DNA from 3 places in the Rhodococcus sp. F64268 genome. Region 1 is predicted to be linked to each of the others. Evidence: riboswitches for the same ligand, from Rfam matches in the RefSeq annotation. Region 1 holds a riboswitch; each other region holds the start of a gene.
The links. Region 1 has a riboswitch for S-adenosylmethionine ahead of MWU77_RS21430 (homoserine O-acetyltransferase). Riboswitches for the same ligand answer to the same signal wherever they lie in the genome.
Positions count from the first base shown of each region.

Region 2: another riboswitch for S-adenosylmethionine. It lies ahead of MWU77_RS24065 (hypothetical protein); the one in region 1 lies ahead of MWU77_RS21430 (homoserine O-acetyltransferase).
Region 3: another riboswitch for S-adenosylmethionine. It lies ahead of MWU77_RS20060 (aminotransferase class V-fold PLP-dependent enzyme); the one in region 1 lies ahead of MWU77_RS21430 (homoserine O-acetyltransferase).

Region 1 is NZ_JALKAI010000011.1:106,744-114,710, reverse strand. Features, by position in the region: gene yhjD (inner membrane protein YhjD) at 1-329, opposite strand, end outside; gene trpS (tryptophan--tRNA ligase) at 348-1,397, opposite strand; gene MWU77_RS21440 (exodeoxyribonuclease III) at 1,487-2,290, opposite strand; gene MWU77_RS21435 (NADP-dependent isocitrate dehydrogenase) at 2,325-3,548, opposite strand; SAM riboswitch class IV at 3,826-3,940, shown strand; gene MWU77_RS21430 (homoserine O-acetyltransferase) at 4,051-5,178, shown strand; gene MWU77_RS21425 (DUF3017 domain-containing protein) at 5,210-5,494, opposite strand; gene MWU77_RS21420 (bifunctional methylenetetrahydrofolate dehydrogenase/methenyltetrahydrofolate cyclohydrolase) at 5,506-6,360, opposite strand; gene MWU77_RS21415 (wax ester/triacylglycerol synthase domain-containing protein) at 6,366-7,880, opposite strand.
Region 2 is NZ_JALKAI010000019.1:1,199-9,165, forward strand. Features, by position in the region: gene MWU77_RS24055 (hypothetical protein) at 1-568, opposite strand, end outside; gene MWU77_RS24060 (formate/nitrite transporter family protein) at 654-1,517, opposite strand; SAM riboswitch class IV at 1,663-1,775, shown strand; gene MWU77_RS24065 (hypothetical protein) at 1,801-2,193, shown strand; gene MWU77_RS24070 (alpha/beta fold hydrolase) at 2,203-3,288, opposite strand; gene MWU77_RS24075 (TetR/AcrR family transcriptional regulator) at 3,305-3,886, shown strand; gene MWU77_RS24080 (VOC family protein) at 3,957-4,313, shown strand; gene idi (isopentenyl-diphosphate Delta-isomerase) at 4,383-4,940, opposite strand; gene MWU77_RS24090 (hypothetical protein) at 5,297-5,620, shown strand; gene MWU77_RS24095 (aminotransferase class I/II-fold pyridoxal phosphate-dependent enzyme) at 5,685-6,866, opposite strand; gene MWU77_RS24100 (aconitate hydratase) at 7,140-7,967, shown strand, end outside.
Region 3 is NZ_JALKAI010000009.1:127,127-135,093, reverse strand. Features, by position in the region: gene MWU77_RS20075 (hypothetical protein) at 1-265, shown strand, start outside; gene MWU77_RS20070 (M1 family metallopeptidase) at 267-1,625, opposite strand; gene MWU77_RS20065 (Pls/PosA family non-ribosomal peptide synthetase) at 1,622-5,530, opposite strand; SAM riboswitch class IV at 5,774-5,890, shown strand; gene MWU77_RS20060 (aminotransferase class V-fold PLP-dependent enzyme) at 5,961-7,271, shown strand; gene MWU77_RS25155 (putative leader peptide) at 7,322-7,414, shown strand; gene MWU77_RS20055 (LLM class flavin-dependent oxidoreductase) at 7,473-7,967, shown strand, end outside.

The sequences.
Region 1 (7,967 bases):
CCCACGGCGCCGCGGGAATCGATCGCGGAATCGATGATTCCCTGGACCGTGCCGCCGAGCTCACCGGGGATGTTCTCGGTGATCGCATCGCTGATCTGCTCGAGCATCTCCGGGCGACCGGCGAGAATGAAACCGGCGATCGAGAACGCCACCATGATGACCGGGACGATCGCGAGGACCGTGAAGTAGGTCAGGCCCGCGGCGTAGTAGTCGCCTTTGTTCTCCTGATATCGCGTTCCGGAGCGAACCAGATGGTCGAGCCACGGACGGGCCGCACGTTGGCGGTCGAGGAAGCCGGGCTTGTCGTCGACGTCGGGGCCACCGACCATCTGGGTCTCCTTACGCAATCACTTTCGCGGTAGGAATCCCACCTTGTCATAGACCTGGGCCAGTGTCCGGGAAGCCACCTCACGTGCCCGATCCGCGCCGTTCGACAGAATCCGGAGTAGCTCTGCCTCGTCAGCGAGGTACTCGTCCACTTTCGCCCGCAACGGTGTGACGAACTCGGTGAGCACCTCTGCCGTGTCGCTCTTGAGGTCGCCGTAGCCCTTGCCCTCGTACCCGGCGACGAGTTCGTCGATCGAGCGGCCCGACAGGGCTGATTGGATGGTGAGCAGGTTGCTCACGCCCGGCTTGTTCTCCGGGTCGAATCGGATCTCGCGGTCGTTGTCGGTCACCGCCGACTTGATCTTCTTCGCCGAGATCTTCGGGTCGTCGAGCAGATTGATCAGGCCGGCATCGGTGGCCGCCGACTTGCTCATCTTCGACGTCGGGTCCTGCAGGTCGTAGATCTTGGCTGTGCCCTTGACGATCTGAGGCTCCGGAACGACGAAGGTCTTTCCGAACCGCTTGTTGAAACGCTGTGCGAGATCGCGGGTGAGCTCGAGATGCTGGCGCTGATCCTCACCGACGGGAACCTTGTGGGCGCGGTAGAGGAGGATGTCCGCGGCCATGAGCACCGGATAGGTGAACAGACCGACGCTCGCATGCTCGGACCCCTGCTTGGCCGACTTGTCCTTGAACTGCGTCATGCGGCTCGCTTCACCGAAACCGGTCAGGCAGTTGAGCACCCAGGACAACTCGGCGTGCTCGGGAACCTGGCTCTGCACGAACAGCACGGAGCGCTCCGGATCGATACCGATCGCAAGCAGCTGCGCTGCGGCAACGAGGACCCGCTGCCGCAGTTCCTTCGGTTTCTGCGGCACCGTGATGGCGTGCAGGTCGGGGATGAAGTAGAAGGCGTCGTTCTCGTCCTGCGCCGGGACCCACTGCTGCAGCGCCCCCAGAAAGTTCCCGAGGTGGAACGAATCCGAGGTGGGCTGGATGCCCGAGAGCACCCGGGGCCTGGCGGCCGGCCGGGTGTCCTGCGCTGTGGTGTTCTGATCTGGCGTCGACATGGCCTCGATACTTTCACGCATCGGATCCGGCCGCCGCAGGAGGTGGGTGCAGTCCGACGGTCCCCGTCAGTGAAATCGGACGGTCCCCGTCAGTGGAACCGGACGGTCACCGGCGCATGGTCGGACCAGCGCTCCGCATACGTCGCGGCCCGTTCGACCCGCGCATCCACGACCCGCTCCGCCAGTGCGGGCGTCACGAGGTGGTAGTCGATGCGCCAGCCGGCGTCGGTGTCGAACGCCTTGCCGCGGTAGGACCACCAGGAATAGGGGCCGGCGACATCGCCGTGCAGGTCGCGTACGACGTCGAGCCACTGACCGGTCGCGAGCAGATCATCCACCCAGGCCCGCTCGTCGGGCAGGAAGCCCGATTTCTTGACGTTGCCCTTCCAGTTCTTGATGTCGCGCTCGGTGTGGGCGATGTTCCAGTCGCCGCACACCACCATGTCGCGGCCTGCCGCGATCACGTCGGCGGCGCGCTCTCCCAGGTACGCGGCGAAGCCCTTCATGAAGCGTTCTTTGTCGTCCTGCTTCGGGGTTCCGGCTTCCCCAGTGGGCAGGTAGAGGCTGCCGACGGTCACGTCCCCGAAATCCGCCTCGATGTAGCGGCCCGAGTCGACGTACTCGTCGACGTCGAAACCGACACGCACGGCGTCCGCCGGCGTGCGCGACAGGATCGCAACTCCCGCGCGTCCCTTCGCAGACGCCTCTGATCCGGTGACATGCCAACCGGCGTCCAGTGCGGGCGCGATCGCGGCGTGGAACTGCTTCTCGGTCGCGCGTACTTCCTGGAGACAGACGATGTCGGCCGCGGAGGTTTCGAGCCAGGCCAGCAGGCCCTTTCCTGCCGCAGCGCGCACGCCGTTGACGTTCACGGTGGTGATGGTGAGGGACACGCCGCACACCGTATCCGACGCCGCCGACGGGCCTCTAATGCGAGGCGCGGGACTTCTGCAGGTTCTCGTCGAGCGTCCCGAGGAACTCCTCGGTGGTCAGCCACGATTGTTCGGGACCGACGAGCAGCGCAAGGTCCTTGGTCATGCTGCCTGCCTCGACGGTCTTGATGACGACGTCCTCCAGCGCCTGCGCGAACTCGATCACCTCGGGGGTGCCGTCGAGTTTGCCGCGGTGCTCGAGACCTCGTGTCCACGCGAAGATCGACGCAATGGGATTGGTCGATGTCGGCTTGCCCTGCTGGTGTTGCCGGTAGTGCCGGGTGACGGTGCCGTGTGCGGCCTCCGCTTCGACGGTCTTGCCGTCCGGAGTCATCAGCACGGAAGTCATGAGTCCGAGCGAGCCGTAGCCCTGCGCAACAGTGTCGGACTGGACGTCGCCGTCGTAGTTCTTGCAGGCCCAGACGTAGCCGCCCTCCCACTTGAGGGACGACGCCACCATGTCGTCGATCAGGCGGTGCTCGTAGGTGAGTCCGGCGGCGTCGAACTCCGCTTTGAATTCTTCCTCGTAGATCCGCTGGAACTCGTCCTTGAACATGCCGTCGTAGGCCTTGAGGATCGTGTTCTTGGTCGACAGGTAGACCGGGTAGTTGCGCTGCAGACCGTAGGACAGGGAGGCGCGCGCGAAGTCCTGGATGGACTTCTTGTAGTTGTACATCCCCATCACGACACCGCCGTCTTCGGGAATCCTGCATATCTCGTGCTCGACAGGCTCGGAGCCGTCGTCCGGTGTGTAGGTGATGGTGACAGTGCCGGCTCCGGGGACCTTGAAGTCCGTGGCACGGTACTGGTCGCCGAAAGCGTGACGGCCCACGATGACCGGCTTCGTCCAACCCGGAACCAGCCTGGGCACGTTGGAGATGATGATGGGCGCACGGAAGATGGTGCCGCCGAGGATGTTACGGATGGTGCCGTTGGGTGACCGCCACATCTTCTTCAGGCCGAACTCTTCGACGCGCGCCTCGTCCGGGGTGATGGTCGCGCACTTGACACCGACGCCGTACTTCTTGATGGCGTTCGCGGAATCGATGGTGACCTGGTCGTCGGTCGCGTCACGGTTCTCGATGCCGAGATCGTAGTACTCGAGATCCACATCCAGGTAGGGATGAATCAGCTTGTCCTTGATGAACTGCCAGATGATGCGAGTCATCTCGTCGCCGTCGAGTTCGACGACCTTACCCTCAACCTTGATCTTGGACATACGCGGTTCGTGTCCTCCTCGGACGGCAGTCGAGTCCCCGAACGACCGCACTTCCGGAATGCGGCCGCGTTCAACTCAGGCGTGTGAGCACGACTCCGCACGCGTCGGGTGCGGCGCCAAACAGAACAAGCGTACTGCTATTCGATGCGCACACAACCCCGGCTGCCACCCCGCAATCACTACTGATCGGTAACTTTCTTTGTTGCTCGAGCACCGGCGAGGGAAGGTCGAGAGCCGCGTGTCGAGCCCGACGATCCAGCCGTTAGACTGCCGACGAGGTCATGAGTGCCAGCGCGAAGCCCCGGCTTGCTGGTCGGCAACCCTCCGGCCAGGGTGGGGTGCTCCGGGTGAGGACACGGTCGTCGGCGCACCGCGGGCGACAAGCCGGCTCTTGGGAGGTTCGAAATGCTGATGGACTGTCGATACCGGCTCTCGTCCCAGTGCCCCGACATGGCAAGCAGGACACATTGACCATCACCACTGGCCTCGAGGCGGTCGCATCTTGACAACAGGTACCAACCGTCGACGAATCGAACTTCCCGCAGAAGACGGAAAGCTCGACACCGTCGACATCGGCAGCATCACCCTCGAAAGCGGTGACATCCTCCCCGATGTCACCGTCGCTCTGCAGCGGTGGGGCGCGCTGTCACCCACCCGCGACAACGTCGTGCTCGTCGAGCACGCGCTGACCGGAGACTCACACATCACGGGACCGGCCGGGCCGGATCACCCGTCGCCGGGCTGGTGGTCCGGCATGGTCGGCCCCGGCGCGCCGATCGACACCGACCGGTGGTGTGTGGTGGCCACGAACGTCCTCGGCGGATGCCAGGGCACCACCGGCCCCGGCAGCACCGCGCCCGACGGCAAACCGTGGGGTTCACGATTCCCACGGATCACCATCCGCGATCAGATCACCGCGGAAGCCGCCCTTCTCGACGTCCTCGGCATCGAGACATTGGCCGCGGTGACGGGTGGATCGATGGGCGGCATGCGTTCGCTCGAATGGGTCGTCACCCACCCGAGCCGAGTGCGTGCGGCACTGGTCCTGGCGGTCGGCGCCCGCGCAACCGCGGATCAGATCGGTGTCCAGAGCACCCAGATCGCTGCCATCATGGCGGATCCGGACTGGCAGGGCGGCGATTACTACGAGACCGGCCGCCGACCCGAGACCGGGCTGGGTGTCGCGCGGCGCATGGCCCATCTCTCGTATCGCAGCGAGGAGGAACTCGACTCGCGGTTCGCCAACCTCCCTCAAGACGACGAGGATCCGTGGCGTGACGGACGCTACGCCGTGCAGAGCTATCTCGACCACCAGGCAACGAAGCTCGTCAAGCGGTTCGACCCCGGGACCTACGTGGTGCTGAGCGACGCGATGAACCGGCACGACGTAGGCCGCGGTCGCGGTGGCGTCGAGGCTGCATTGGCGAGCACGCACGTACCGACGATCGTTGCGGGCGTCGATTCGGATCGTCTCTACCCGATTCGATTGCAGCAGGAGATCGCAGACGGTCTCCCCCATTGCGCCGGGCTGCGCGTGCTCGAATCACGCGACGGACACGACGGCTTCCTCACCGAGGCCGACGCGGTCGCGAAGTTGCTCGTCGAGCTGATGGAACTGGCGAGCGCGTAGCCGCGCTCGCCGGCCTGTTCCACCGAGTGGGCTAACCCGTACCCAAGGGGTCGATCGAGACAGCCAGTCCGACGATCGCCCCGCCCATGGCGAGCATCGCGGCCACGTCGAAGCGTTTGCCTCGCACCGCGAGCACTCCCACCTGATCGGAGTCGAGAGCCCACCGGAGGATCCCCGCGAGGATCATCGCACCACCGAACACGAATGCGCCTCGGCGCCAGCGATCGGCCAGCACGAGGACCACCGCCGCGACGATCACCAGGGCAACCGCCAGCAACGGCAGGTTCAATCGTGTGAGTCGCACCGAACTGGCCATCTGCCGGTTGCTCAGAGACCGGCGTCGTGCTCGGCGCGTTCGACGACATTCGTCAGCAGGAACGCGCGGGTGAGCGGCCCGACACCACCGGGGTTCGGCGAGAGGAATCCGGCAACGTCGCTGACGTCGGCGGCGACGTCGCCGCGCAGGCCGTCGGCAGTGCGCGAGACACCGACGTCGAGCACCGCTGCACCGGGCTTGACCATGTCGGCGGTGATGAGTGCGGGCACGCCTGCGGCGGCGACGATGATGTCGGCGCGCTTCACCTCGGCGGCGAGGTCCTTGGTGCCGGTGTGGCACAGCGTCACGGTCGCGTTCTCGCTGCGACGGGTCAGCAGCAGCCCGATCGGACGGCCGACGGTCACGCCGCGGCCGATGACCACCACGTGGGCGCCGTTGATCGGCACCTCGTAGCGGCGCAGCAGGTGGACGATGCCCCGCGGGGTACACGGCAACGCCGCATCCTTGCCGAGCACCAGGCGTCCGAGATTGACGGGATGCAGTCCGTCGGCATCCTTGGCGGGATCGATGCGCTCGAGGGCGGCGTTCTCGTCGAGGTGCTTCGGCAGCGGCAACTGCACGATGTAGCCCGTGCATGCGGGGTCGGCGTTGAGTTCGTCGATCACCGCTTCGAGCTGCTCCTGGGTGATATCGGCGGGCAGATCCTTACGGATCGAGGTGATGCCGACCTTGGCGCAGTCGTTGTGCTTGCCGCGCACGTACGCTGCCGATCCGGGGTCGTCGCCCACCAGGATCGTGCCGAGGCCGGGCGTGATGCCCTTGTCCTTCAGCGCAGCGACGCGGACCGACAGGTCCTCGAAGATCTCGTCGCGGGTTGCTTTGCCGTCCAGGATAGTCGCAGTCACGTCGCTCATTCTTCCAGGTATCCACTCGCTCGCGGCGGGCGGTGCCACATCGTTCCGGACGGGGAACAACCGCGCGAGTCCACCTGATCGACGTCGGGGGCTCCGGCCCGGTACAGATCTTCGAACGCCGACGCGAGACGGCGTTCGTAGTCCTCGGGGTCCGGCATCGACGAAACACTCACCAGGAACGTCAGATTCAGAGTATTTCCGAGCGATGTCACCGAATGAACGAGGGCGGAGGTCCGGCTGAGCATCGGTGTCCCCAGCGCTTCCACCACCGGACTGTCGCCGAAACGGAGGCCCTCGACCCGGCCGCGGGGCACATTGGTCACCGCGGTGTTCGCCAGCGCGACGACGTCGCCGCTCGACTCGGGCTTCCGGTTGCGGGCACGCCGAATCGACACCTTCAGGTCCACCGCGGGCGAAGCATCGACGGGCGCGGTGGTGGCCGCCGTCACCGGATGCGCGACACGCTGCTTCTCCAGATTCGACGATTCCCGGACGAGGCGGAGTCGCTCGAGCGGGTCTGCATGGTCGGTGTGCAGGTCGACGTACATGAGCGTGACCTCGTTGGCCGCACGGGTCTTCCCTGCCTCGACGCCGGACTTGCCCCGGGTCGATCGGGGGACGATCGCCGCGAGCGACGCCGGCGGGATTTCTCCGTGATGTTCGAGATACGAGTGCAGACCGCCCGAGACCACGGACAGGATCACATCGTTGACGGATGTTCCGGTGGAGCGAGCGACGGCCCGGACGTCGCGCAGATCCATGCGGACCCGGCCGAACTGCCGAGGCCCGCTGCCACCGGTGTCGAAACGCGTTCGTGGACGGCACGGCGCCGGTGGGGTGATGGTTCCCGCTGCGGTCAGCGTGGTCAGCGCCTTCCGCGCTCGGAGTGCAGCGAGCACAGCAGGTACCATCCGCGCGAACTTGAACGGCAGTGCCGATGCCGCGCGGACCACACCGGGAACGGAGGAGAGCGCCTCGGCGCCGACCGGCTTCGCGCCCGGATCGTCGAACAACGCACGGGCGATCTCGGCGGCTCCCAGTCCGTCGGTGAGCGAATGGTGTATTCGCAACGCGACGATGGTCGACGCCGCAGGAAGATCGTCGACCCCGCTGATATCGGTCAGGACATGCACCTCCCAGGGCGGCCTCGTCAGGTCGAGGGGGTCCTCCTTCATCGAGGCCAGGCGCCTGTGCAGTTCGCTGCGGGAGGTGTGGCCGACCCTCGTGAAACGAATGTGGTGCTCGGGGTCGACATCCGCTTCGACCCAGTACGGGTAGTCGAGGTCGGCGGGAACTCGATGCAGGCGGCGGCGAAGCGCCGGCGTCCGCTCCAGCCGATCGAGGAACCAGGCCACTGCCTCGGCGTTGGTGCGGACCGGATTCGCGTCCTGTTCGGTGTCGAACACATAGAAACTCAGCATTACCGCAGGTGGGTCTTCGGGGTTCGCCTCCGAGGTGAACACGTGGAGGGCGTCGCGCGAAGCCAGACGGACTCCGTGGGTGCGTGTCATCGCGATGGTTCGCCTCCGCGGTCTCGCTGTGCGTCTGCCCGTCCGATTGAAACAGCTCGCGGCCGCGGCCGCATCCCCCGCGTGTGT
Region 2 (7,967 bases), on a different contig from region 1:
CCACGATGTCGGCCTCGAAAGAGACTTCGGCCTCGTGGGCGAGCAGTGGGGCGATCGTCGAATGGTTGTCGGCGGGAGTGCCTCGCTCGAGTGCACCCCGGGACATTCTCAGGTCGACGGTCACATCGAAATGGATGCCTCGGCCGAGGAGCATCGGTCCTGCCACGACAAGCACGTGATCGGCTGCGGCGCCTACCCGGTGTGCTCGCACCGACCGGTCGGTGGCCTCGTCCCACAACCGCGGCAGAAAGCGATGCCGCCTCTTCAGGGACGAGACCACCTCGCGGTCCTGCGCGTCGTAGTCGTACCAGCCCGACCGGTAACTTTCTTCATCGGCGTGCCCGTGTTCGAGACGGAGCGAGGCAGGCCGGACGAAATCGTGCAGTGACACGGCGTCGGCGGGGCGCCCCGCGGCGCGCAGAGCCACGACGACCCGGCTCGCCAGACCAATGGGGTCTGCGGCGTCGGCGGCCGAAATCGCCATGGCGACCGGGCCCGGTCGTGCGTTTGCACGTTCGGCGAGTAGTTCGGTCAGTAGAGCAGGAGAGATCGGGGTGAACGACGCCATCCGATCAGGGTATCGCCGGCGTGATCCGCCTTGCCCCTGCCGCGATAGGCCTTGTGCGTCGGGAGAATCGAAGCCACGGATTGCATCACACAGGTTCGGGCGTCCTGGCCGACGCTGGGGCACGGTCCGAGGCCGGCGCCCCGATCGCGCGCTTGGGTTGCGTCCGCACGTGAGTGATGTAGAGGGCGAGACCCACGAACACGACACCGCCGACCAGGTTGCCCAGAACCGTCGGGATCTCGTTCCAGATCAGATAGTCACCGAGGGTGAAGTCACCGCCGAGAAGCAGACCGGACGGGAACAGGAACATGTTGACGACCGAGTGCTCGAAACCCATGTAGAAGAACAGCATGACGGGCATCCACATGACGATGACCTTGCCCGGCACACTCTTGGACATCATCGCTGCGACAACGCCGGTGGACACCATCCAGTTGCACAGCATGCCGCGGAAGAACAGGGTCGCCATGCCGGCCGCACCGTGCTCCGCATACCCGAGAGTGCGCGATTCACCGATCTCACCGAGACGTTCGCCGACCGCGTCCGGTGTGATCGAGTAACCGTAGGTGAGGATGAAGGTGATCAGCACGGCCACGGTGAAGGCGCCGAGGAAGTTTCCGACGAAGACCAGACCCCAGTTGCGGAGCATCGACCCGATTGTCACGCCCGGACGTCTGTCGAGGTATGCAATGGGAACCATCGTGAACACCCCGGTGAGAAGGTCGAAACCCAGTAGGTAGAGCAGGCAGAATCCGACCGGGAAGAGAATAGCTCCGAGGAGGGCGTTGCCGGTCTGCACGGTGACAGTGATCGCAAATGCCGCCCCGAGTGTGAGGATCGCACCGGCCATATACGCCCTGATCAGGGTGTCGCGGGTAGACATGAGGACCTTGCTCTGGCCGGCGTCGACCATCGCGCGGGCCAGCTCGGCGGGTGGAACGTAGGACACGGCAACCTCCTGGTGCGAACAGTGCCCGACCAGTGTCGGCGGGGTCGGTCACCGTGGCGTTTCGGAGCAGTAAGGATGCGTTGCGTTCTCCTCCGCAGGCGGTGGCTCGGGTTGTGAGGTCGATCCATCATGTATATTGGCGGTGCTTCACGAGATGCCGTCGCCAAGCTCCGACTTGACGGCACGCCAACCCCACGCTCGCGGGTGGCTCGGATGACGAAGCGGCTCGCGGCCGACCGGCCCGGGCACGAGCGCCCCGCCCGGGGCCGACCCGGAGGAAATCATGACCGACCATGTTCGCGGTGCCGATCACGTAGATGCTCACCCGTGCGCCTCGTTCGGCGACGGGCACCAGGTGCATTACACCCGCGCACGTAAGGCTTTCGACGATTCCGATCTCGGTGTCGGCGCGCTGGTGCGCGTTCTGGACGATTCGGGGGTCGAATTATCTTGGGATGGGATACGACTCGTATTCCGTCACCATGACACCACCGCGATCGCCGCCGCGGTCCACGCTGGCGGGGAGATCGGGGTCTGGGTTCCGCAGTGGCGAGTGCTGATCCTGCCGGGCCCTGATCCGTATGAGCCTGCGACCTTCACCCTTGCCGCACCTGATCACTGGACGGACTGTGTGCGAGGGCGTGTTTCGACGCCGATCTGCGTGCCCGGCCGGTGATCCGTCGGATCAGCTTTGTTCGGACTCGTGCCAGAACGCTGGAAGAGTCACTGCCAGAATCTCTTTCGCTTGCATCGGTAGAGAGTGGGTGGTGTTCGGCACGACGTCGACGGTTGCTCGCGGGAGTGTTCGTGCCCGCTGCGCAGCAGTTTCGGCTCCGGCGAGCGAATCGCGTTCAGCGATAGCGACGTAGGTGGGCATGACGAGGGCGTCCATCTCGTCATCGCTCAGGGGAGAAGGAGTCGGCAAGGCTGCCGAGAAGTGCTCCGAACCCGCGGCGATCATCTTCGCCATGTCGTCGTTCGGGTCGAACTCTGCCCCGCCTACCTTGCCGAGTGCGGCCGTGCGCCAGGACTCGGGCAGGAACGGGAGAGTCGAGACCATGGTCCACGCCATCATTCGGGCAGAGGGATGCGCGAAGGTGAAAACCGGTTCGAGGAGTGTCAGCGACCGGACCCTCTCCGGGAAATGCTGCGCGTACGTTGCTGCGATTGCTCCGCCGAACGAATGGCCGACGATGTGCACGGTGTCGGTTTCGAGCGCGTCGAGTGCGTCGGCGATCCAGATGGCCTGGTCACCGAAAGAGGCGAGTGGAACATTCTGAACCGACAAACCGGCATCACCGAGTGCGTCGAAAGCGACGACCCGTCGGTGGGGTAGGAAGTCGGCGAGGTTCTCGGCCCACATCGGAACACCCGACGACCGGCCCGGTACCAGGACGACCGGAACGGTATCCGCGGTGTCCGGGGAACTCCACTCGTAGGCGCGAACTGTGCCGAAGCGAGTTGCGAGGTCGTGGGTCGATGTAGGCGAGGGGAGCGAGGACATCGCTCGCTCATACGCCGCGAGGTAGGTCCGGCGTCCCTCTGCGTCGCGGAAATGACCCACGCCGGCTGCTCCGAAGAAGAACTGCTGCACGCTCACAGCACCCAGCGCTGTGAGTGCGGCGACGACGGCAAGCGCGCTGCGGCGAAGCCATCGGTAGCGCGGGCGAGCGGGTGGTGGACGGCCGGTTCGGGAAACTGTGCTTGCGGCGTACTCGCTCATCTGCAACTCCTGATCGTCCAGTATCAGTACTTTTTGCAGTATAGACATATTGTAAAATGCTGTCATGCCGAAAGTTGTCGACCATGCCGAGCGTCGCAAAGAGATTGTGTGGGCCCTGTGGGCAGTGATCCACGAGCGAGGAATCGATGGGGTCACGTTGCACGCGGTGGCTGCGGAGGCCGGGGTCTCGATCGGCAGGATCCAGCACTACTTCGAATCGAAACAGAATCTGATCCGGGCCGGAGCGCAGGAAATGGTCACCGGCGCCGAACAGATGTACCGCGAACACGGATCCCCCCGTGATCCCGGATCGGCCCTCGCAGCACTGCTCACCCAGCCGGTCCCTACGAATGCCCCCGCACGTGTCGGTGTCTCGGTCTGGTATGCCTACCTCGCGAAAGCGACGAACGATCCGTGGATCAGATCGTTCCTTGCTGAAGCCTCAGGTGGGACCGTCGGCGAGGCCGGGCGTCTACTCCGTCTCGTCGGGCTCTCCGAGGCCAGGGCGCACAACGAAGCCGTGAGGTTGGTTGCGGTCAGTACCGGTGCGACACAATCCGTGCTGATCGCGGGGATGGACGCGGACGCCGCGGTCGATCTCGTCCGTCGGGAGATCGACCGCAGCATCGACCTCGGTCCGGAATGAAGCCGGGAGTGAACCGGCCGATCACGCGTCGCCACTTCACCGTGTCGGTGGGCAGGTTCACTATGGTTCCATGGTCAACACCCATCACGCATTCGACTACATCGAACTCGGCGCTACCGACCTCCCCGCTTCACGTGAGTTCTACGAAACCGCATTCGGCTGGAACTTCAACGACTACGGGCCGAAGTACGCCGGTATCCGTGCCGCAGAAGGTGACGGAGAGGTCGGTGGGCTCACGACTCTGCGCGCACCGGGTACAGCCGGACCGCTGGTCCTGCTGTACTCGAGCGACCTCGATGCCTCGGTAGCTGCTGTCGAACAGGCCGGGGGCACGATTTCGTCGGGGCCGTACGACTTCCCGGGAGGGCGACGGTTCACTTTCGTCGATCCGAGTGGAAACGAACTGGGTGTGTGGTCCGAAGCGTGAATCCCTTCGGCGAGCGCGCTTGTCGTGGACAACACCGCCGGTCGAGGACGACCGTCGGACGGGCTGGGTTCAGTTCGCGGCGTGCACCCATCGCGCCATGCCGGTCCGAGCGAGTTGCGGAATCTGCTCGGCCGACCACGGGCTGATCAGCCACGGAACGGTTGCGGCGGTCTGCATATCGGCCCATGACACCCACGACCAGTCCATCACCTCGGACGGGTCGGGCTCGAGGCCGGATACTGCGCGGGCGCAGAAGACTGGACAGACTTCGTTCTCGACAGTCCCGTCGGCTGCCGTCGCGCGGTAGCGGAAACGCGGCAAGATGCAAGTGAGGTCGTCGACGGCGAGGCCCAGCTCCTGCTCGAGACGGCGGTGTATCGCGTCCTCGAGGGATTCGTCCGGTCCGGGATGACCGCAGCACGCGTTCGTCCACACGCCGGGCCATGTGATCTTGTCCAGTGCGCGTCGAGTCGTGAGTACCCGGCCCTCGTCATCGAACACGTAGCAGGAGAATGCCAGGTGAAGTGGAGTGTCCGTGTGGTGGACAGTGGCTTTCGGAGCTGTTCCGATGGGTCGCTCGTCCTCGTCGAGCAGAACCACGAGTTCGTCGTGGGCACGCGCTGTCATCTCGGATCTCCGTTGGGTGCTCGGGGGTATCGGGCGACGTCGGACATTCGCCGGATCGAGCCTACCTGGGCGGCTCGATCCGACGATTCGACACCGATCACACCTCGAAGCCCCACCAAAATCCCTACAACCACAACGTCTGCCGACAGAAGCGGGCTCCCCGAACTGTTGTTTCCGTCCGTTGGCCGTGTTTGCGTCGCCGTTGAAACGATAAGGGTGTTTCTTCTCGCACTGTCGCGCCCCTGCACGCGCACCGACCCGCCACTACGCTCGGGCGTGGTAGCTGCCGCAGACGTCACCCACCGAATTCGGCGCCTCACTGGCACCGCCACCTCCGACGTACGGGACGTGATCGCATGAGCAAACCCACACCCAGCATGACAGCTCGCTACGAGGGGAGAAATCTCGAAGTATCCGGTCCACACCGGATCTATCCGTCCGGCTTGTGGTACTTCCGGTCCGCGGACTCGGACCCCGCCCCCACGTGGATTCCGGCAGGTGACATCCGCGAAGCGCCGGGAGGGAACGTACGGGCCGGCGCCCACGACCGACGCCTGGTCGACGCTGTCGCACAGCCGTTGTTCGTCACCGGATTGAGCCTCGCGATCGCCGTTTCGGCGTGGGTGACCTCGTTCTTCGAGGCCCGTCTCGGCTCAGTGGGTGCCCGGCCGTCGAGATGACGCGTGACCGCCGTCGCCGGGCGGCCCACGGTGACTCGTACGCCGCTCTACCCGCTGTGGGCAGTCACACGGTGACCACCTCGAGGGCATGTGTGAGATCGGCGATGAGGTCATCGGTGTCCTCGAGACCGACCGACAAGCGGATCATCGACCCGGTGATACCGCGTCGCAGCCGCTCCTGCGGCGAAAGGTCGTAGTGGGTGGTGGTCACCGGTTGCGTCACCAAGCTTTCGACTCCGCCGAGACTCGGGGCGAGAGTGAACAACTGAAGGCGATCGACCACCTGTACTGTCGTCTCGGTGTCCGCGGCGACCTCGATCGTCACGATCCCGCCGAAACCGGTCATCTGTTTCGCCGCGAGCATGTGCCCGGAGAAACTCGGGAGACCTGGGTACAACACTCGCGCGACCCGGGGGTCGGCCTCCATCGCTTCTGCGACCGCCTGTGCATTGGCGTTGTGTTGTTTGACGCGGACGGTGAGGGTGCGCAGGCTACGCGACAGCAACGCCGCGGCCTCGGGTGCGATGCACGACCCGAAGCTCTTGCGCCAGGGCTTCAACGGGTCGATGAGCGCGGCAGCCCCGAGTACGAGCCCGGCCGTGACATCGGAGTGGCCACCGAGGTACTTGGTGGCCGAGTACGAGACGAGATCGGCGCCGAACTCGAGAGGATTCTGATTGACGGGTGACGCAAACGTGTTGTCGACCGCGACGAGAGCACCGTGACTGTGCGCGAGGTCGGCGATCGCCGCGATGTCGTAGATCCCGAGCGCGGGATTGGTGGGCGTTTCGAAGAACACCAGCTTCGCTCCGCCACGGAGGACATCGTCCAGGCGGTGGAGTTCGTCGCCGAGGAGGAATGTGGTGGTGATGCCGAGCAAGGAAAGTTGTGCGGTGAGCAGTTCCATCGTGCCGCCGTAAGCGTCGCCGACACACACGATGCCGTCGCGTCCGTACTGAGCGAACAAGGCTGTTTCAGCGGCCATACCCGAACAGAACGCCAAAGCGCTCTCAGCACCCTCGATCGACGTCATCGTTTCCTCGAGCGCAAAAATCGTTGGGTTCAGACCGTAGCGCGTGTAGAGCGGCCCCTCGGTGTGCCCGTCTGCGACCTCGAGCAGTGCAGCGGTGTTCTCGAACGAGAACGTCGTGGTGTTGTAGACCGGCAGGTGCGGCGCACCGTAGGCATCGGTGATGCCGGTGCCGTGGATCGCCCGGGTGGACCGACCTGCTGATACATGCTTCACGCCAGAACTCCGTTCACGAGGTGTGTTCGAGTGGACCCGAACGCAGTATCCCGTTCACGAACGCCGGGCCCGACGCCGGCTGCTCAGAACACGGTGGCCGAGCGGTGCCGTTGCCCGGTGGTAGCCGTCGTCCCGGCGGTCACCCGGCAGATTCCCTGACGGACTGCGCCATGTGTCGTAGCGTCGAGGTGACGGCGTTCCCACGGTGATCGACACGAGGAGTTCGAGCCGCGCGAACGCACGCGTACAAGCACTGCAGCCCTGGAGGCGGTAATGAGTGACGACAGCTTCGGAACCCGCGACACCCTGACGGTCGACGGTATCGACTACCGGATCCATCGCATCGACAAGGTCCCTGGGTCGGACCGCCTTCCCTACAGTCTCAAGATCCTTCTCGAGAACCTCCTGCGCACCGAGGACGGACGTCTGGTCACGCGCGAACAGATCGAGGCCGTGGCCGGCTGGGATCCCGCGTCCACGCACAACCCCGAAATCCAGTTCTCGCCTGCCCGCGTGCTCATGCAGGATTTCACCGGTGTGCCGTGTGTGGTGGACCTCGTCGCGATGCGCGATGCCATGACGACCCGCGGTGGCGACGCCACCCGAATCAATCCGTTGATCCCCACTGAACTGGTCATCGACCACTCGGTGATCGCCGACGTGTTCGGCACCGAAGACGCATTCCGCATCAACACCGACCTCGAATTCACCCGCAACCGCGAACGCTACGAACTGTTGCGCTGGGCGCAGGGCGCATTCGACGACTTCAAGGTCGTACCGCCCGGCACCGGCATCTGTCACCAGGTCAACCTCGAGTATCTCGGTCGCGTCGTCTTCACCCGCGAGACCGAGGACGGAGAGACGCTGGCCTACCCGGACTCGCTGGTCGGAACCGACTCGCACACCCCGATGATCAACGGCATCGGTGTCGTCGGGTGGGGCGTCGGCGGAATCGAAGCCGAGGCCGCAATGCTCGGTCAACCCGCCTCGATGCTGATCCCGCAAGTCGTCGGATTCAAGCTCAACGGTGAACTGGGGGAGGGCACCACCGCCACCGACCTGGTTCTCACCGTCGCCGAAATGCTGCGCAAGACCGGCGTG
Region 3 (7,967 bases), on a different contig from region 1:
CACGGGCGAATTCAAGGAGATGTACGCGCAGTCGAGCGGAGAATTGCGTCAGCTCCTCATCGACAACAACGCGCAGGCGGAAGGCACTGTGATCGAAGCCGGCGTCAAGTCGGCCACGACCGATCGTGTCGAGGTGCTGCTGTTCATCGATCAGACGGTGACCAACTCCGTCGTCCCGGAACCGCGCCTCGATCGCAGCCGCGTCGTGATGACACTCGAACGTGTCGACGGCCGCTGGCTGGCCTCGCAGGTGGACCTTCCTTGATCTAGTACATGCGACCGTTCTCGAGCGCGGGTAGCGTGGTCGTCCCGAGCCATGCATCCCACAAGGGGCGTAGCGGTTGATCGGTGAATCTCGTTGCCAGATCGGTCAATTGCTCGGTGGTGACGTTGGAATGCCGGTGCTCGGCAGTCCAGGTGCGCAGAAGAGTGAAGAACCGCTCGTCGCCGAGACGTAGCCGCAGCGCATGCAAAGTGAGGGCGCCGCGCTTGTAGATCCGGTCGTCGAACATGTCCTTCGCGCCCGGGTTGCCCAGAAGGATGTCCTGCGGCAGACGGGCAAGTCTCGCGTGCGTGTGCTGCGCGAGTTCGTGGGCCGAGGCCCCTCCGGAGTTCTCCGCCCACAACCATTCTGCGTAGCACGCGAAACCTTCGTGCAGCCAAATGTCCTTCCACCGTTTCAAAGTCAGGCTGTTGCCGAACCACTGGTGTGCCAGCTCATGCGCGACGAGTCGTTCCTCGTCGCGATTTCCGCTGCAGAAGTTCGCACCGAAGACCGACATTCCCTGCGATTCGATCGGGATCTCGAGGTCGTCGTCGGTGACGAGCGCGGTGTAATGCGCGAACGGATACGGTCCGAACAGCCGCGTGAAGACTTCGATCATCTGCGGTTGACGTCCGAAGTCCCTGTCGAACTTGGCGCGCAGCCTCGGCGGATGCACCGCGAACTGCGGGACGGGCGACGACGCAACCTTGCGGACCTCGTAGTTCCCGATCTGCACGCTCGCGAGATAGGTCGACATCGGTTCGGGCTGCTCGTACACCCATGTGGTGCGACTGGCCTTCGTCGTCTTGCGGAGCAATGTCCCGTTGGAAATCACCTGGAACGGCGCGTCCGCAGTGATCGAGACCCGGTAGGTGGCCTTCGAACCGGGATGGTCGTCGCACGGAAACCACGTCGGTGCACCGTTCGGCTGGCTGGCGACCAGTGCACCCTCGTCGAGTTCTTCCCAACCGACGTCACCCCACATGGTGTGCCGAGGGGTGGGGGTACCGGCGTATTGGATGGAGAACGTGAGAACCGCCCCGACCGGGATGGTCTGCGAGGGTGTGACCGTCAGTTTGTCGTTGCGGTGGGCGAACTTCGACGGGCGTCGCCCGTTGAGCGACACTTTGGTCACGCGCATGGTCTGCGCGAGGTCGAGTGTGTATTTCGCCCGGACGTCGGTCGTGGTGGCGATGATCGTGGCACGCCCCTCGAGCCGATTCGCAGTCACCTTGTACGTCAGGTCCAGTTCGTACCGCGACACGAGATACCCTCGGTTCCCGCTCTGGGGGAGATACGGGTCGAGCGGGCGATCGGGCCCGGTAGGTGCTACGGGTTTCGCTGCTTTGAGCGGCTTCATCGCGTCGACCAATCACCGGGCCGGGACCACGGCGCAATCGGATTACCCTGCCAGCGGGTGGAGGGGGGAACCACGTCGCCGCGCATGACGAGAGACGCAGGCCCGACAGTAGTGCCTGCGCCGATTCCCGATGCCGGCAGCGCGACACATTGCGGGCCGAGCGTGGCGCCGGCGTCGAGGGTCACGGTGTCCATGGACATGATCCGATCATGGAACAGGTGGGTCTGAACCACGCACCCCCTCTCCACGGTCGCGCCGGGTCCCAGCGTGACGAGGTCGGCCTCCGGTAACCAGTAACTTTCACACCACACACCACGACCGATCTTCGCGCCGAGACCGCGCAACCACAAGTTCATCACGGCGGTGCCGGGCGTCTGTTGACCGAACCACGGCGCGGCGACCATCTCGACGAAGGTGTCGGATACCTCGTTGCGCCATACGAAGGAACTCCACAGCGGGTGTTCCTCCTGCCCGATGCGCCCGACGATGAGCCATTTCGCCGCGATGGTGATGATGCACGCCAGCGCACCGGCGGCCATCAGCACGAGTCCACTGACCAGCGCCGCGGTCGTGTAACCGCGATGGACGGCAATGGAGTTCAGCGAGAACAGCACCATCAGGCCGATGCCGAACGTGACCATCATCGGAACGAGGCGGAAGGTCTCGACTGCCCCGCGCGCGATCTTCAGTTTCAGGGGCGGCTCGAATGTGCGACTCGAATCGGATTCGCCGGAGGCACGGCGCAACCGCACGGGGGGACTGCCGAGCCACGACGATCCCGATTTCGCCTTCTCCGGTGCGGCCGACAGGACCGCGACGAGGCCGTGCTTCGGCACGCGACGACCTGGTGCGGCCATGCCCGAGTTTCCGAGGAACGCCCGCTTGCCGACCTTGGCGCGCGAAATGTACAGCCAGCCGCCGCCGAGTTCGTACGAGGCGACCATGGTGTCGTCGGCGAGGAAGGCGCCGTCCGCGACCTTGGTGAACTTCGGGACCATGAGGACAGTGGACGCCTCGACGTCCTTGCCGATGTCGGCGCCGAGCAGCCGCAGCCAGATCGGAGTGAGCATCGACGCGTAGAGCGGGAACAGGAAGGTGCGGGAGGAATCCATCAGGCGTTCGGTAGCCCAGACCTGCCACCCGACGCGGCTTCGGACCGGATGCCAGCCTTCGGTCATGCCGATCGACAGCAGCCGCACGGTGATCAACGTCAGCACCGCGAACACCGCCATGGTGAGAACTCCGCCTGCGGGGAGCATCGCAAGGGAACGGAGCACAGCCTCGGACACACTCACGGTGTCCCTGACCCACCAGACGAGCAGCGCGACACCCGCGCCGATCGACAGGATCGGAAGTCCTGCGAGAAGGATGGACGTCACACCGAACATCGGGACCCAGCGCGCGCCGCGCGGCGGATCCGCGGAAGGCCATTGCGGTGCGGCTTTTCCGGTTTTCTGCGCGGGCGAACCGGCCCAGTGCTGCGCAGCCTTGACCCGACCGAACACGGCGGAGCCTGCGGCAACCTCGGCGTTCTTGCCCACGCGTGAACCCGGGGCGAGAAACGAGCGGGCGCCGATCGAGGCGCCGGCTCCGATGCGAATGCTTCCGATGTGGACGAGGTCGCCATCTACCCAGTACCCCGACAGATCCACCTCGGGTTCGATCGAGCAGCCGTCGCCGAGCTCGAGCATGCCGGTGACCGGCGGAAGGGTGTGCAGGTCGACGCCCCGGCCGATCTTCGCGCCCAGCGCCCGCGCGTACTGGCGCATCCACGGCGCACCGGACAGATTGGTCGCGCCGGACGCTTCGGACAAGCGCTGCGCGGTCCACAATCGGAGGTGTACCGCGCCGCCGCGGGGATAACTGCCCGGCTTCAGCCCGCGCAGGAGCAGCCGCGCGCCCAGGACCGCCGTGCTCATCCGGCCGAGCGGCGAAAGGAACACAACGACGCCTGCTGCGATCCACCACCACGACAACGTCACGGTCCACGGAACATCGGTGGCCATTGCGATGATGTTGTTCAGAATCGCCAGCCACGTGATCCATTGGAGGCCGGTCAACGTCGTGAGTGGCACCGTCGCAGCGAGCTGGAGGAACTGCGCCCATCGCGACACCGGGTCGACCTCTCGTGGAGCCGTCGTCGCCGTCGGCGCGAGGTCGTCGAGATAGCCGGCGAGGGATCCGAGCCGAGGCCGGTCGTAGAGTTCGGCGACCGTCATCTCGGGATAGCGCTCACGCAGCGCGGTGACGAGCTGTGCGGCGGACAGGGAACCTCCGCCGAGTTCGAAGAAGTCGTCGTCGAGTCCTTCGATGCGGGCGCCGAGCAGTGACGACCACAGTTCCGCGACCCATTCGGCGGTCGGAGGTAGTCCGAGCGCTTCGACCGAGTCGGCGTCGGCGCCGGGCAGCGGCCACGGGAGGGCATTACGATCGACCTTCCCGGACGTGCGAGTGGGAAGTTCGTCGACGAGCGCGAGACGTGGTACGAGTGCCGCTGGAAGCTGTTCGGACAGCAGGTCGTGGGCGGAGGCAACGTCGAAGTCGGGATCGGTCGAGGCGATGTAGCCGACGAGAATCGAGCTTCCGGCCGAGGTCTTGCGGACCGCGCACGCACCGCCGGCGACCCCGGGCAGGTTCTGCAGGGCATTGTCGACCTCGCCGAGCTCGATGCGGCGTCCGCCGATCTTGACCTGGTCGTCTGCGCGGCCTTGGAAAAGGAGCCCCGCGCTGTCGAGGACGACGAGGTCGCCGCTGCGGTAGGCGCGTTCCCAGCCGAGGGTGGGCATGGGCGCGTACTTCTCGGCATCTTTCGCCGGGTCCAGGTAGCGGGCCAGCCCGACACCGCCGATCACGAGCTCGCCGGTCTGCCCTTCGGCGACGGGCTTGCCGTCGGTGTCCACGACCGCAAGATCCCAGCCGTCGAGTGGCAGGCCGATCCGGATCGGTCCGGTGCCGTCCATGATGGCGGCGCACGCGACCACCGTCGCTTCGGTGGGGCCGTAGGTGTTCCACACTTCACGGCCGGGCACGGCGAGACGCTCGGCGAGGTCGGGAGGGCATGCTTCTCCGCCGAAGATGAGCAGGCGCACTGCTTCGAGTGCCTCGCCGGGCCACATCGCCGCAAGCGTCGGGACCGTGGAGACGACGTTGATGTTGCGAGAGACAAGCCACGGGCCGAGGTCCATTCCGGAACGCACGAGCGAGCGCGGTGCCGGAACGAGGCACGCGCCGTGCCGCCAGGCCAGCCACATCTCCTCGCATGACGCGTCGAAGGCGACGGACAGACCTGCGAGGACCCGGTCGCCGGGGCCGAGCGGTTCTTCCCGGCAGAACAGGTTCGCTTCGGCGTCGACGAACGCGGCGGCGTTGCGGTGTGTGACGGCGACACCCTTCGGGGTGCCGGTGGAACCCGAGGTGAAGATGATCCACGCGTCGTCGTCGAGGGCCGGTTCGCGTACGTCCGGTTCGTCGGCAGGACGAGCGGTGCCGGGACCGACCCCCGCATCGGTGACGATCGCGGTCACCTTTGCTTCGGAGAAGACCAGTTCGGCACGCTCATCGGGGTCGTCGGCGTCCACCGGGACGTAGGCGGCGCCTGCGGCGAGAACGGACAAGATGGTGATGTAGAGGTCTTTGGACCCGGATGACATGCGCACCCCGACGCGATCGCCGGCACCCACACCGGCCTCTGCGAGTCCACGCGCTCCTGCGCTCACCTGGTCGAGCAGTTCGGCGTACTCGAGCATCGTGGTGCCGTCGTCTATCGCAGGAGCGTGGGGGTGCGATTCGGCGCTGGCACGAAGTACGTCGACGAGTGTGCGCGGCGCGGGTGCGTGTGATCCGCGCAGGAAGATTTCCGGTACGAGCGACGTGTCGTCGGCTGCGGGCGGGGGTTGAGCAGACAATCCGCTGTCCTTCTACTCGGGTGGGCGATCCGGGTTATCTCACGTGAAGGTGGACAACAGATGAACGTTCGGTACGCGCAGCGAATGGATGGAGGTTCGCGGTGTCACACCTCAAAGCAAAGCACGATGGCGGTTCCTCCGCAGGTCAGAAGGAGAAATTCACTTTCTGCCGGAGACCGTGCGGAAGGCCCCGGCGGGGTGCCGACTTGACACCCGGTGTGCCCGGTGTCATTGTCTTCGGCAGGTCATGAGTACCAGCGTCAAGCCCCGGCTCGCTGGTCGGCAACCCTCCGCCGCGGTGGGGTGCTCCGGGTGACGACCTGGCTGACGTACCGAACCCGGACGCAGCAAGCGCGGACTCCGCCGGCGAACGATTCACCATCGTCGTGGCGATCACCGACGGGTCCCTGATCGATGAGGGAAATTCGTCATGACTGTTGCCACCTCCACCTGTATCGCTCCCTTTGCTCGCGTGTCGGGCTGTGACGTGCAGGTTCCTCTGGTGCAGGGCGGAACCTGCACCTACGCGAACTTCGACTATGCGGCGAGCGCGCCGGCTCTGGCGAGTGTGACGGACCGGATCGCCGAACTGTTGCCGTTCTACGCCAGCGTGCACCGTGGTGCGGGTTATGCCTCGCGCATCAGCACCACGAGCTACGAGGAGTCGCGTGAGTCGGTTTCCCGGTTCGTCGGGGCCGACGAGGACCAGGTCGTGGTCTTCACCCGAAACACCACGGATTCGATCAACCTGCTGGCCGGTGCGGTCCCCGGTGACGTCGTGGTCCTCGACATCGAACATCACGCGAACTTGTTGCCGTGGAAGAACACTCGTGTGGTGGAAGCCGCAGATTCGGTCTCGGAGACCGTGTGGCGGATCGCCGTCGAGCTCGAGCGTGCGCCGACGGCACTGCTTGCCATCACGGGAGCCTCCAATGTGACCGGCGAGGTGCTTCCGATTGCCGAACTCGCCGACCTCGCCCACGCGTGCGGCGCACGGATTTTCGTCGACGGTGCCCAGCTGGTTCCGCATCGCCGCGTCGACCTCGCCGAGCTCGGCGTCGACTATCTCGCGTTCTCGGGCCACAAGCTCTACGCACCGTTCGGTGCCGGGGTGCTCGTCGGACGTCGCGACTGGCTCGATGTCGCGGAGCCGTACCTCGCCGGTGGTGGAGCGGTGCGTGAGGTGGCCCTCGACCGCACCGAGTGGGCGTGCGCCCCTGCCCGGCACGAAGCCGGGTCCCCGAACGTGCTGGGGGTCGCGGCGATCGCTGCCGCGTGCGACACCCTCGCGTCGCACGACGCCGAGGCAGCTGCGCGTCACGAAGAGCTGTTGTGCGCACAGCTCGTCGATGGCCTGCGCGATATTTACGGCGTGGAAATCCTTAGGCTGTGGGATGATTCGGCAGACTGCGTCGGGATCGTGACCTTCGGTATCGACGGTTTCGAGCCCGGTGAGATAGCCGCATACCTCTCGGCCGAACACGGCATCGGTGTTCGTGACGGGCGGTTCTGCGCCCACCCGTTGCTCGCTCGCGTCGGCCTTCCCGGTGGTGCGGTGCGTGCATCGCTGGGATTGGGTAGTTCCTCGGCGGACGTCGATCGTCTGCTCGCGGCGCTTCGGCAGCTGGTGGCGAATGGGCCGCAGTGGTCGTATGCCAAGGCCGACGGGGCCTGGAGTCCGTCGCCGGAGACCCGGACCGGCCTCACGCAGTCGGGCGACGGTGCGGCGGAGTGCGTCTGACGATCGCCGCAGAGATCGACAATTCCCCACGAGATCAGTAGGGTTTTCTCATGGCAGTGTGGAGTTCGGCGCAGGCAGCGGCCCAGTGGTGCCGACGCCACGTCGACCTGTGCCGCACGGCCTCCTGCATCTGTTCGGACTGACGAGGTTCCCGTTCCCGCTTTTTTCGATGCCGAGTTCGGCATATCGAGAGGAATTCTCATGTCCTACAGTAGTACATCGTCGACCGAATCACTGCGTGTCGCAGTCGAATTCGTAGAGGGGTCAGGGTCCGACGTGTGGGCCGATCTCACCGTTGATCGTGACGGTGGTGGGCCGCTCGACCTCAGTGCTGCTCCGCGCACCGTCGTGCGGGTGCGCGCCGCAGATCTACGGGAAGCACGCAAGATGCGCGATCGGGCACGAGCCGATGCCTCGGCGGAAGGCCGCGACCCCGACACCCTCACAGTGCTGGTCGACCTCGAAGTGATCGTCGACCTCGAAGCGCGGGTGGCTCGTCGCCGTGCTCAGGATGCGTGGCGCCGGGCAGGTGGGGGAGCGGCGGGCCTGTCCTATGTCGGTACTCCGACCGGGCTGGCCGGCCTGATCGCGGATATTCATGCCGTGAAGGTCGCCGACGGTGTCACCTTGATCCCGGTGGCCGGCGGCGTCACGGTCGACAACATCGTCGACGGAACCCTGCCGTGGCTCGAGTCT